DNA from 2 places in the Exiguobacterium sp. s7 genome. Region 2 is predicted to be linked to the other one. Evidence: predicted binding sites of a transcription regulator. Region 2 holds the regulator's gene; the other holds the start of a gene.

Region 1 (5,325 bases), on a different contig from region 2:
GATCCAAGTCCATCGTAGGCTACAAAATTAAAGTCTAACTTTGCAGATGCTTTATAATCCTGAGTCTCTTTTGCTCTAGTTATTTTCAGACCAGTAAAAGTAGTGGTTCCACCTTTACCAACTAGTTTGTAATCATACACTCTTTGAATGAAATCCATCCCACCCTGTACTAAAGTGAAATCCGCATAAAAATATGCATCAGCCACACCAATGTTTTTACGAACTTGGGCTTTTTTATATGCTTTATATCCCGATCCCCCTGTAACCGTTCCTGGCGTTACAGTCATAGGCTGAATCATTCCAGGCACTGACGGTGTTGCTTCAAAAGTCTCTACCGTAGTCGGCTCAATAGTTGTTGCCGCAACAGAACCATCTGCGTAAATCTCAATCTGTTCAATATTCCCCGCTTTATCACTGTTCTGAATAAAATCAATTGGCTCAACGTTCGGTTTTAGAGAATCCCAAATCTCTCCATTTTCAAGCTTGTTTATTAATTTCTCTTGAGTCACCACGTCTACATTGTATGTAGCTAAAAACTCTTTAAGAGAAACGATTTCTTCTGCTGGAATATTAATATTACCCTTAACCTCTGTCGCTTTTTCTACGCTTGATTGATTTTCACTTGCTTGAACAGATCCAATCCCCGTTGTTAATGAGAGCGTTAACACAGGTATCATTAATCCCCCTACAATTTTCTTCATAAGTATACCTCCTGTTTTTATTTTCACTTCATTTACCACAATAATGTAATTTTAATTACATTTCAATACATTAATGATAATTATTTCCTTTAATTTATTTTAAAGGATAATTATGTTTTTTGAATTTTAACACGGTTCTGAACCTAATTCTTAATCCGTGCGAGAGCAATGAAAATTGCCCGTCCCGTTAAATAAAAGTGCGAATTTTCGACCTTTTATTTAATCTGTTATATTCCGTTGTTAAAAAAGTTAGTAACTATACGCCGAGCTATAACCATCTTTACCTACATACAATTTCAACCAGCAAGATACTGCTCCTGCTCTATATGGAGTAAATTTAAAATCTAATGTCGCAGATGATTTATAATCCTGAGTCTCTTTTGCTCTAGTTATTTTCAGACCAGTAAAAGTAGTGGTTCCACCTCTTCCAATTAGTTTATGACCGTATACTCTTTGAATGAAATCCATCCCACCCTGTACTAAAGTGAAATCCGCATAAAAATATGCATCAATCACACCAGTATCTCTACGAACTTGGGCTTTTGTATATGCTTTATATCCCGATCCCCCTGTAACCGTTCCTGGCGTTACAGTCATAGGCTGAATCATTCCAGGCACTGACGGTGTTGCTTCAAAAGTCTCTACCGTAGTCGGCTCAATAGTTGTTGCCGCAACAGAACCATCTGCGTAAATCTCAATCTGTTCAATATTCCCCGCTTTATCACTGTTCTGAATAAAATCAATTGGCTCAACGTTCGGTTTTAGAGAATCCCAAATCTCTCCATTTTCAAGCTTGTTTATTAATTTCTCTTGAGTCACCACGTCTACATTGTATGTAGCTAAAAACTCTTTAAGAGAAACGATTTCTTCTGCTGGAATATTAATATTACCCTTAACCTCTGTCGCTTTTTCTACGCTTGATTGATTTTCACTTGCTTGAACAGATCCAATCCCCGTTGTTAATGAGAGCGTTAACACAGGTATCATTAATCCCCCTACAATTTTCTTCATAAGTATACCTCCTGTTTTTTTTTCACTTCATTTACCACAATAATGTAAAAAAAATTACATTTCAATACATTTACAATTTTATATTATCTTAATTTTATTTTTGGTATAATTTTGTTTTTATAAACCTAAGATTTCAAAAAACACCATTCGGCCGAATGGTGTTCCTTGCGTGGCGTTAGACGCGCCCACGCTTTTGCTTTTGACGTTGCCCTTACGCTCCGTGCCTCCCGTTAGAAAGGACCAGGAACATAGAGATGCGTTTTAAAGCAGCTCTTGTTATCGGGCCGTCAGGGGGGCAGCGGTGCGATGAGCGACTTCGCCCTAAGGCGTTAGACGCTCACGCATGAGCACGGATCACCATTTCTTCTCCCAGGCCCCGTCCTCGGACACGCCCCAATCCTCGAAGCGATACTTGATGAGCCAATGGACATGCATCACTTCATATTCGAATACACCCTTGGATAGCTCTGAGACGACGAAGCTGACGTCTCCATCCGCCACCTCCCAGGTCCCATATAGATATACGCTCTTGATCGGATGCTCTTCCGCATCCAGATAGATCACTACGCGAAAATAAGGCGAGTTCCGTCCCTCATCGAACCGGACGAACGGATCCAACCCTTCGAACGCATAGTCATCAAGTAGCCGCTCGTCCATCACGCCTCACCCCTTTCAGTTTTTATAGACCAATTCCCAATACTTATGCGATTCACGCTTCGTTCAAAGACTCACTAAATAAAAATGTATGCGTGTATACAAATATACAAGTATACATGTATACATTTCGAAACAATCAGTTATGTACTTGAAGCGTGTTCGTATTAAAGAAGACCGTCATCTGTTTCAATCGTTCCCCTTCTTTCACCTCACAAAGGATATCCATGCTTACCAACTCAAATGCCTCAGGATCGATGTCCATCCGTTCAGGAAGTCTTCTAAGCAATACCTCTTTCATCTCTTTGATCGTTTGTTGGTCCAATGTGTGACTCATTTGAATCATCCTCTCCTGTTGATAGCTCAACGATACCTTGAATCTGACCACTCGACATCTCGGCTTGTTTCATATAAGCCCTGGGCTTGTTTGAAACAAGCCCAGGGCTTACGTAGGAAAAATGACCATTTTCACCAAACAAGCACTCATTTTTCATTAATCCAAACATCGCAAATACACATTCATGAAAAAACAGAGCAACGCGAGTTCTTTATGCCTTTGACTTCTCACCAAAACCATTTGTTTTCGCCACGCGAAAACATTCCTTTTCCCGGATTCGAATTCTGGATCCAGGCGAGAGCAACGCGAGTCGCCAATCTTGTAAAAGAAAAACGTATGTTTTTCCTCCTTGCTCTTACCGGACGGACCAGGGCCGGTCCCCCGGCCCCGCTCCATTCCGTTCAACCCATATAGCCCCGCTGTTTCATGCTGACATATGACTCGTCCGCACCGAGGATGAGATGGTCGAGCACCGGGATGCCGATGAGGTCACCCGCTTCATGCAACCGTTCTGAGACGAGGATATCCTCCCGGCTCGGGCTCGGGTCCCCGCTCGGATGTTGGTGACAGGCGATGATGCACGAGGCATTGTTCAAAATCGCGCATTTGAAGATTTCTCTCGGGTGAACGACGCTCGAATTGACGCTCCCGACGTGCGCCCGATGGACGCCGATGACCCGATTCTTCGTGTTGAGCATAATGACGAGGAACACCTCACGGTCATCATCCCCGATAAAGGATGCCCCGATTTGCCGAGCATTGTCGGGTGATTGGATGACGGCGTGCTCGAGGGCGACCATTTCCTCTCGAACCTCTTGCTTGATACGGATGACCTCGATGATTGACGATAGTTCCATGATGGTTTGTCCCCTTTCGGATAAGCTGTCCTCAGAACGAACACCGTTGTGCGTCCTGTTGACGGGAACGCAGCGAGCGTCGGGAGACGGTGCAAGGGCGACCGCAGGGAGAGCCTCAAAAAAATGCGTAGAGCAAACGGAGGACCAGGCTTCCGTAGCCAACGAGCGAAAAGCCTTGCTTTGAGCCAAAAGCGAAGGAAGACGGACCGGAGGGCGCGTCATTTTTTTGACGTCCCTTGCACCGACGACCAGCGAGCTAGAGTACGGAAACAGGACGCACGGATCACCAATCACGAAAAAGGCTGTTCAAATGAGATAAACCGGGTATAAAATAAGAACTAATGTTCGTTTTTTATGGAAGGAGAATCATGATGACGATGTATCGCGATCGGGGCGAACTGAAATGGATCCCATTTCTCATGCCCGAACATAGGGCCCTACTGACGAAATACTACAAGGAAATTCAAAAGATCGAGATGCCCGATGTCGATGAACAGGTCCTATCGGTCTATGAAAACGTGCTGAATGATGCAATCTTCAGTGGGAATCTGGTGGAGGTGAAATATGTGGAGGAGCGGGAGATGAAACGATTCAGAGGATTCGTGCACCGGACAAACTACATGGAGCGGACCGTCGAGCTGGCCAATCAAAGGGACGGGATCATCCATGTGCCGTTCGAGGCAATCATTCACGTCGAACAATCGATAGACTAACGCCCTGGCGGTTGTTCGAAGTCTGCGTCACGAAACGAAGTGTCGCTCCTCGACTTTCCAAAAATAGAAGGGAAGAACACAATTGTTCTTCCCTTCGCGGCACGATTCACTTATATAACTGGATTTGTATTTTGATTTATACGAATTGCTTTAAATCATTGAATCCTTTGTTTTTAGCATTCTCAATAAATAAACGGACCCGTTCTTCTCGAGGGATTTGATTCTCCAAACAATAATCTAGAAAACCAATCAACACCTCACGCGTGATCATTAATCCTTCGATCGTTTCACCTGTTAATTTTTCCGCAAGAGACGTGATTGACTTTAATTTTTTCTCACCCGTGAAGCCTCCAGAGGTGACATATCCATAAAACTCAAGCTTGCTATCGTCATATGTCATATAGTTTTGAATGTACTCTGATGCCATGTAATTCGCGAGCTGTTGCGTTAAGCCAAATCCATTCGGGTAATGTTTGGTGTCGATGATGCCATGAATGGAACCTGAACGAATTAGAATTTCGATTTCTGTTTGCTTACCCTGAATTTTAGGCTGATAGATTGTCTCGAAACCGATTGCCTTCAAGATGTCAGTGGTCGTTCGTTCAAATTCATTGTGCGTCATGTCCCCTAGATATCTCTCTACAAAATCTTCAGAAAGGTGGTTCATCGTTCCTTGTCCGGCTCGAACCGCACTCACAGCTTTTAGTGCATCGCGTTTCCCGAAGATAGGTTCGAGATAAGATAGAAGCTCTTCATCTGTCCATTCTGTGGGAGTAGGGATTTTACTTAAAGCGACTTCAATTTTTTTGGCCATTTTAGCCGAGTTATTGGCAGGTTTGATGTCACCAAACTCATTTGATTTGTAGCTGTCAATGTCTAGGCCGCTGCTCTGGGCCATCCGTTCCACTGATATGAGGTAACGAGTGTTAAACGGGTAACGCGTATCATAGTAAGCGATACTCTTCATCGCCGCCTCGACCAAAGACAGATTTGTTTTCAGAATCGACGTTCCTCTCTCATATTCAACTAGTCCTGTATACTCACATAGCAAC
Region 2 (5,325 bases):
CGTCGCTCATTCAAGGTGAGCTGTCACGTTTTTATCGATGACGCCAGTACACTAACCATTACACAATGTGAGAGGGGACATTTCACCATGGCCAGAAAAACGTTCACGAAAGAAGACATCAAACGCATCGCACAAGAAGAGGACGTACGCTTTATTCGTCTTCAATTCACGGATATCCTCGGTACGATCAAAAACGTCGAGGTACCGATCAGCCAATTGGACAAAGCACTTGATAACAAGATGATGTTCGATGGCTCTTCAATCGAAGGGTTCGTACGCATCGAGGAATCAGACATGAACCTCTATCCAGACCTTGACACATGGGTTGTCTTCCCGTGGACAGACGGCAGCGGTAAAGTCGCTCGCTTGATTTGTGATATTTATACGCCGGACGGCAAACCGTTCAGCGGTGACCCGCGCGGCAATTTGAAGCGTAACCTCGAGCGCATGCAGAAGCTCGGCTTCACAGCGTTCAACGTCGGACCAGAGCCTGAGTTCTTCCTCTTCAAGAAAGACTTGAACGGCCAACCGACACTCGAACTCAACGACCAAGGCGGTTACTTCGACTTGGCACCGGTCGACCTCGGCGAGAACTGCCGTAAAGAGATCGTCATCGAGCTCGAAAACATGGGCTTCGAAATCGAAGCATCACACCACGAAGTCGCACCAGGTCAGCACGAGATCGACTTCAAATACGCAGATGCGGTCACGACGGCCGATAACATCCAAACGTTCAAACTCGTCGTCAAGACGATCGCAGCGAAATACGGTCTTCACGCGACGTTTATGCCGAAGCCACTCTTCGGTGTCAACGGTTCAGGGATGCACGCCAACATGTCGCTCTTCAAAGGTGACACGAACGTCTTCTACGATCCAAACGGCGAAATGGAACTCTCTGACACGGCTCGCGCCTTCACGGCAGGGATTCTCGAGCACGCTCGTGCGTTCACGGCTGTCTGTAACCCGACTGTCAACTCATACAAGCGCCTCGTTCCTGGTTACGAAGCACCTTGCTACGTAGCATGGAGCGCGCGCAACCGTTCACCACTCGTTCGTGTACCAGCGGCCCGTGGCCTCTCGACACGTATCGAAGTACGTTCGGTCGACCCAGCGGCGAACCCGTACCTCGCTTTGGCCACGCTTTTGGCTGCAGGTCTTGATGGAATCGAGAAAGAAATGGCGGCTCCGAAGCCGATCGATAGCAACATCTACGTCATGGACAAGCCAGAACGTGTTGCTAACGGGATTGACGACCTTCCGGCTACGCTCTTCGACGCGCTCGAAGTACTCCGTACCGACAAAGTCGTCATGGAATCACTCGGTGAACATATCGGTGAGCACTTCCTCGAGTTGAAAGAAATCGAGTGGGATATGTTCCGTACGCAAGTGACAGAGTGGGAACGCGATCAGTACATGACGCTCTACTAAGTCGACTAATAAGGGATATTCCCTTTAAAATCAGAGTCCTGAACGAGTCTTCATATGAAGTGCTCATTCAGGACTCTTTTTCTATAATTCGCTTCAACTAATCAATATAATGAGGGAGAATGTATATCACTATAAATGTAATGGAATGGGATAGGGGGACGAGAAGTGGCAACACCATTAAAAGACGTGTATGATGAGACCTTTTTGTTGGGATTCGGAAGACGTATCCAAACCGTGTATCCGTCATTTGACGTACAGGCTTTTATCGCATCAATCATAGATGAATCGTGGGAAGAGTTGGCACTCAAAGGGCGTACTCGACGTATTTCGATAAAACTCGGTCAGTATTTGCCACAGGATTACGAATCAGCTTTGGACGTATTGGTTGAAATTGCAGATGATTGTATCGGTTTTCCATACTTATTTTTTCCGGACTTTGTAGCGGTGTATGGACAGGCGGAAGAGCATTGGGAGCGCTCGATGTCAGCGCTCGAACGCTTCACACAGAAGTCGTCTTCTGAATTTGCGATCAGGTCTTTTTTATTGCGGGAACCAACGCGTGTGATGCACCAAATGACAGCTTGGGCCGTTCATCCGAACGAACATGTTCGGCGTTTGGCGAGTGAGGGTTGTCGTCCTCGCCTTCCGTGGGCGGAATCGTTACCGATGTTCAAAGAAGACCCAGCTCCAGTGTTGGAGATTTTAGAGTTGTTAAAAGACGATCCATCATTATATGTGAGAAAAAGTGTCGCTAACAACCTCAACGATATCTCGAAAGATCACCCAGAAGCTGTACTCGCAGTCTCGCGACGATGGCAGGGCGAGCATCCTCATACCGATTGGATCATTAGACACGGATGCCGGACACTGATCAAGTCAGCCCATCCTGACGCGTTAACGATGTTCGGTTATACGCAGGAAACAAATTTAACCGTCGACTCATCGATTTCTATACATCCGAACGTGATCCGCATAGGGGAGGCGTGCGAGATTCAGTACGATGTGTCCATTCGTCCAGGGGATGCTGCTTATGTTCGTATCGAATACGCGATTGAGTTTATAAAGGCCAACGGGAAAGCGAGTCGTAAAGCATTCTTGCTAGCGAATAGAACCGTCGCTGGGGGCGCGCGACTTGCAGCGACCAGAGTGCACGACTGGTCAGATTTGACGACCCGTCGGCATTATCCAGGGAAGCATCGTGTCGTCTTGTTGGTAAATGGACGAGAAGTGGCTGAACATCGTGTCATGTTGCATAAAAGTTATTGAACTTCTATATAATAAACGGTTCAAAAAAGGGCAACCCTGTCTATTTAGACGGGTTGCCCTTTTTGGGTGTGTAGCATAACGATCTGGTTAAAACGCACGTTTGAAGAACGTGGACGCATAGTCGAGCGTCGTATGTAGCGTCGTCGCGAAAACGAGTCCGAAGAAGCATGCTGCCCCGTTCAGGTCGAGCCACGATTTGACAGCTTCCTCATACGGCGTGACCGTGAGCAGAAGCGTGAGCGGGAAACCGAGATAGATGACCCGGATCAGATCGCTCAAGAGCGGAAAATGCGAGAATAACGACCGATGGGGCATAATCTTCACATAAGGGAGCCAAAAGCCCCGAAGCGGTCCCCATCGATAATAGGCGTCCGACTTCAAATCGAGATCCGGGGAGAGCCAGAACGTCCCGATGAGGGCGCCAAGCAGGAACACGGTCGGAACATCGATGTCAATAAAAGGCGTGGCAATCGCAAGAGCACCGATTGCCACGAGATTCGTACGGGTATGTGTCTTGCCACTAGCCATTAGTGAATCGTGCGGTATACACCGATGACCTTCCCTAAAATCGACACGTTATCGAAATACATCGCTTCGAGCTCGTCGTTCTCCGGCTGGAGGCGAACTTTCGAAGCTTCTTTATAAATCCGCTTCACGGTCGCTTCACCTTCATCCGTCATGGCGACGACAATCTCTCCATTGTCGGCCGTGTTCTGTTGACGGACGAGGACGCGGTCCCCATCCAAGATCCCCGCGTTAATCATCGAGTCCCCTGAGACAGAGAGCATGTAGACGTTGTCGGAACCGACGACGTGAGCCGGGAGCGGGAAGTGTTCTTCCACGTTCTCGATGGCCGTGATCGGCGTACCGGCTGTGACTTTCCCGATGACCGGCACGTACATGACGGCATCGTGGTCTTCGACGACGGACATCTCTTCATCCAAAATCTCGATGGCGCGTGGCTTCGTCTTATCACGTCGAATCAATCCACGCTTCTCAAGACGGTCCAAGTGACCGTGTACAGTCGAGCTCGATGCGAGCCCGACAGCCTCGCCAATTTCGCGGACCGAAGGGGGATACCCTTTCGCCCGGACCTCGGCTTTTATAAAATCAAGAATCTGTTGTTGTCTTGCTGACATTTTTTTCAATGGATTTCACCTCGATTATGTCGAATAACCTGCGAACGCATCCTATTCTTTATGGGTTTAGTTTAACACAAGAACACATGAGCGCACAAACATTCGTTCGTTTTTTTTCTGCTTGACCGAACAGAAGTTCTTGTTTTATGATGAGAACAGATAAACGAACAGACGTTCTCGAGAACGTGTATTCTTATTCCCAGGAGGCAATGATTATGAGAGACACAATCAATGGAATCATCTTAGTCGGCATGTTGGCACTCGGTATGTTCGTATTTTTCGCGGTCGGAGAGCTTCGTGACAACGAAGCGGTCGTCGTGACCGAACAAAAAGTCGAACACAGTATTGAAGAAGAAGTCGCCTTGAAAGAGGCGGAGACGCTCGAAGCGCACATTCTCGCTAAACGGGATGAGGAAAAAGACGACAAGACGACGTGGTTCGCCGCCGAATAATCGTTTCTGATTGCGAACATCCCTTCATCCTGTGTATCGTAGAGGGCGAATGGAAAGAAAGGAAGTGACGCGATGCGAGTCGTCATTTATTGTCGCGTATCGACGAACAAGTCCACCCAAGAGACGTCGCTCAGTCGTCAGGCGGACGAATTGAAGCAGATGGCGAGACGTCTTGATGCTGAGGTGGTCGATGTGATCAGTGAACAAGAGAGCGGGTATGAGGTCAATCGGGCGGGACTGCTCGATCTATTGGAGCACGTCTCGACGTCCGATCTCGATGCCGTGCTCGTGAGCGATGACAGCCGTCTCGGACGGGGAAATGCAAAAATCGCTATCTTGCATACGCTCATGAAACATAACGTGCGCTTGTTGACGATGCAGTCGTCCGATGAATATATCGTCTCCGACGCCGAGAAGATGGTACTCGAGATCGTCAGTGTCGTCGAAGAGTATCAACGAAAGATCCATAACGCTAAAATTTCACGCGGAATGCGTCGGGCGGTCGCGAACGGATTTAATCCGCATCGGAATATCCAGCACCATGACCAGGGAGGCCGGAGCCGAATCGAAGTTCCGATTGAAGAAATCGTCCAATTGCGTGAACGTGGACTCACGTTCGCTGAAATTGCCGCCACCCTCCGCGGTTTTGGTTATGAGGTATCGAAAGCGACCGTGAACCGGCGCTACTTGGAACACGTGTCGGTACCAGAAACTTGATTCCTGCTCGCTGATTTTGTACAGTAGAAGGACAAATTCAGTAGAGAGGGGGCGAGCCCGATGCTAGCACCTGAACAGTTGGAGCGAATCAATTTCCTCGCCAACAAAGCAAAGACAGATGGTCTGTCACCACAAGAGATGGACGAGCAGCAAGCGCTGCGCCAACAATATTTGCAAGCGTTCCGCCAATCATTCAAATCACAGATGATGGGAATGAAGGTCGTCGATCCGGAAGGAAACGACGTAACGCCAGAAAAATTAAAAGATGAGCAGGAACGTTACCGCTCAGAATGACCATGAATGCACATCCTATTTCATATAGG

The links. Region 2 encodes LexA, which represses DNA repair genes until DNA is damaged. Its sites were predicted from a motif close to CGAACATATGTTCG; they were not measured.
Region 1: a site for LexA is predicted at 3,895-3,908, ahead of KNP79_RS13685 (YolD-like family protein). Genes of this name have one in related genera too.

Annotation. Positions count from the first base shown of each region.
Region 1 covers NZ_JACSLO010000014.1:43,917-49,241, forward strand. Annotated here, with positions in the region: gene KNP79_RS13660 (DUF5626 family protein) at 1-701, opposite strand, end outside; gene KNP79_RS13665 (hypothetical protein) at 951-1,712, opposite strand; gene KNP79_RS13670 (hypothetical protein) at 2,067-2,369, opposite strand; gene KNP79_RS13675 (hypothetical protein) at 2,506-2,703, opposite strand; gene KNP79_RS13680 (JAB domain-containing protein) at 3,105-3,560, opposite strand; gene KNP79_RS13685 (YolD-like family protein) at 3,932-4,273, shown strand; gene KNP79_RS13690 (AlwI family type II restriction endonuclease) at 4,410-5,325, opposite strand, start outside.
Region 2 covers NZ_JACSLO010000002.1:409,880-415,204, forward strand. Annotated here, with positions in the region: gene KNP79_RS04670 (MerR family transcriptional regulator) at 1-41, shown strand, start outside; gene glnA (type I glutamate--ammonia ligase) at 88-1,428, shown strand; gene KNP79_RS04680 (DNA alkylation repair protein) at 1,594-2,694, shown strand; gene KNP79_RS04685 (metal-binding protein) at 2,782-3,222, opposite strand; gene lexA (transcriptional repressor LexA) at 3,222-3,842, opposite strand; gene KNP79_RS04695 (hypothetical protein) at 4,049-4,285, shown strand; gene KNP79_RS04700 (YneB family resolvase-like protein) at 4,358-5,002, shown strand; gene KNP79_RS04705 (DUF896 domain-containing protein) at 5,063-5,296, shown strand.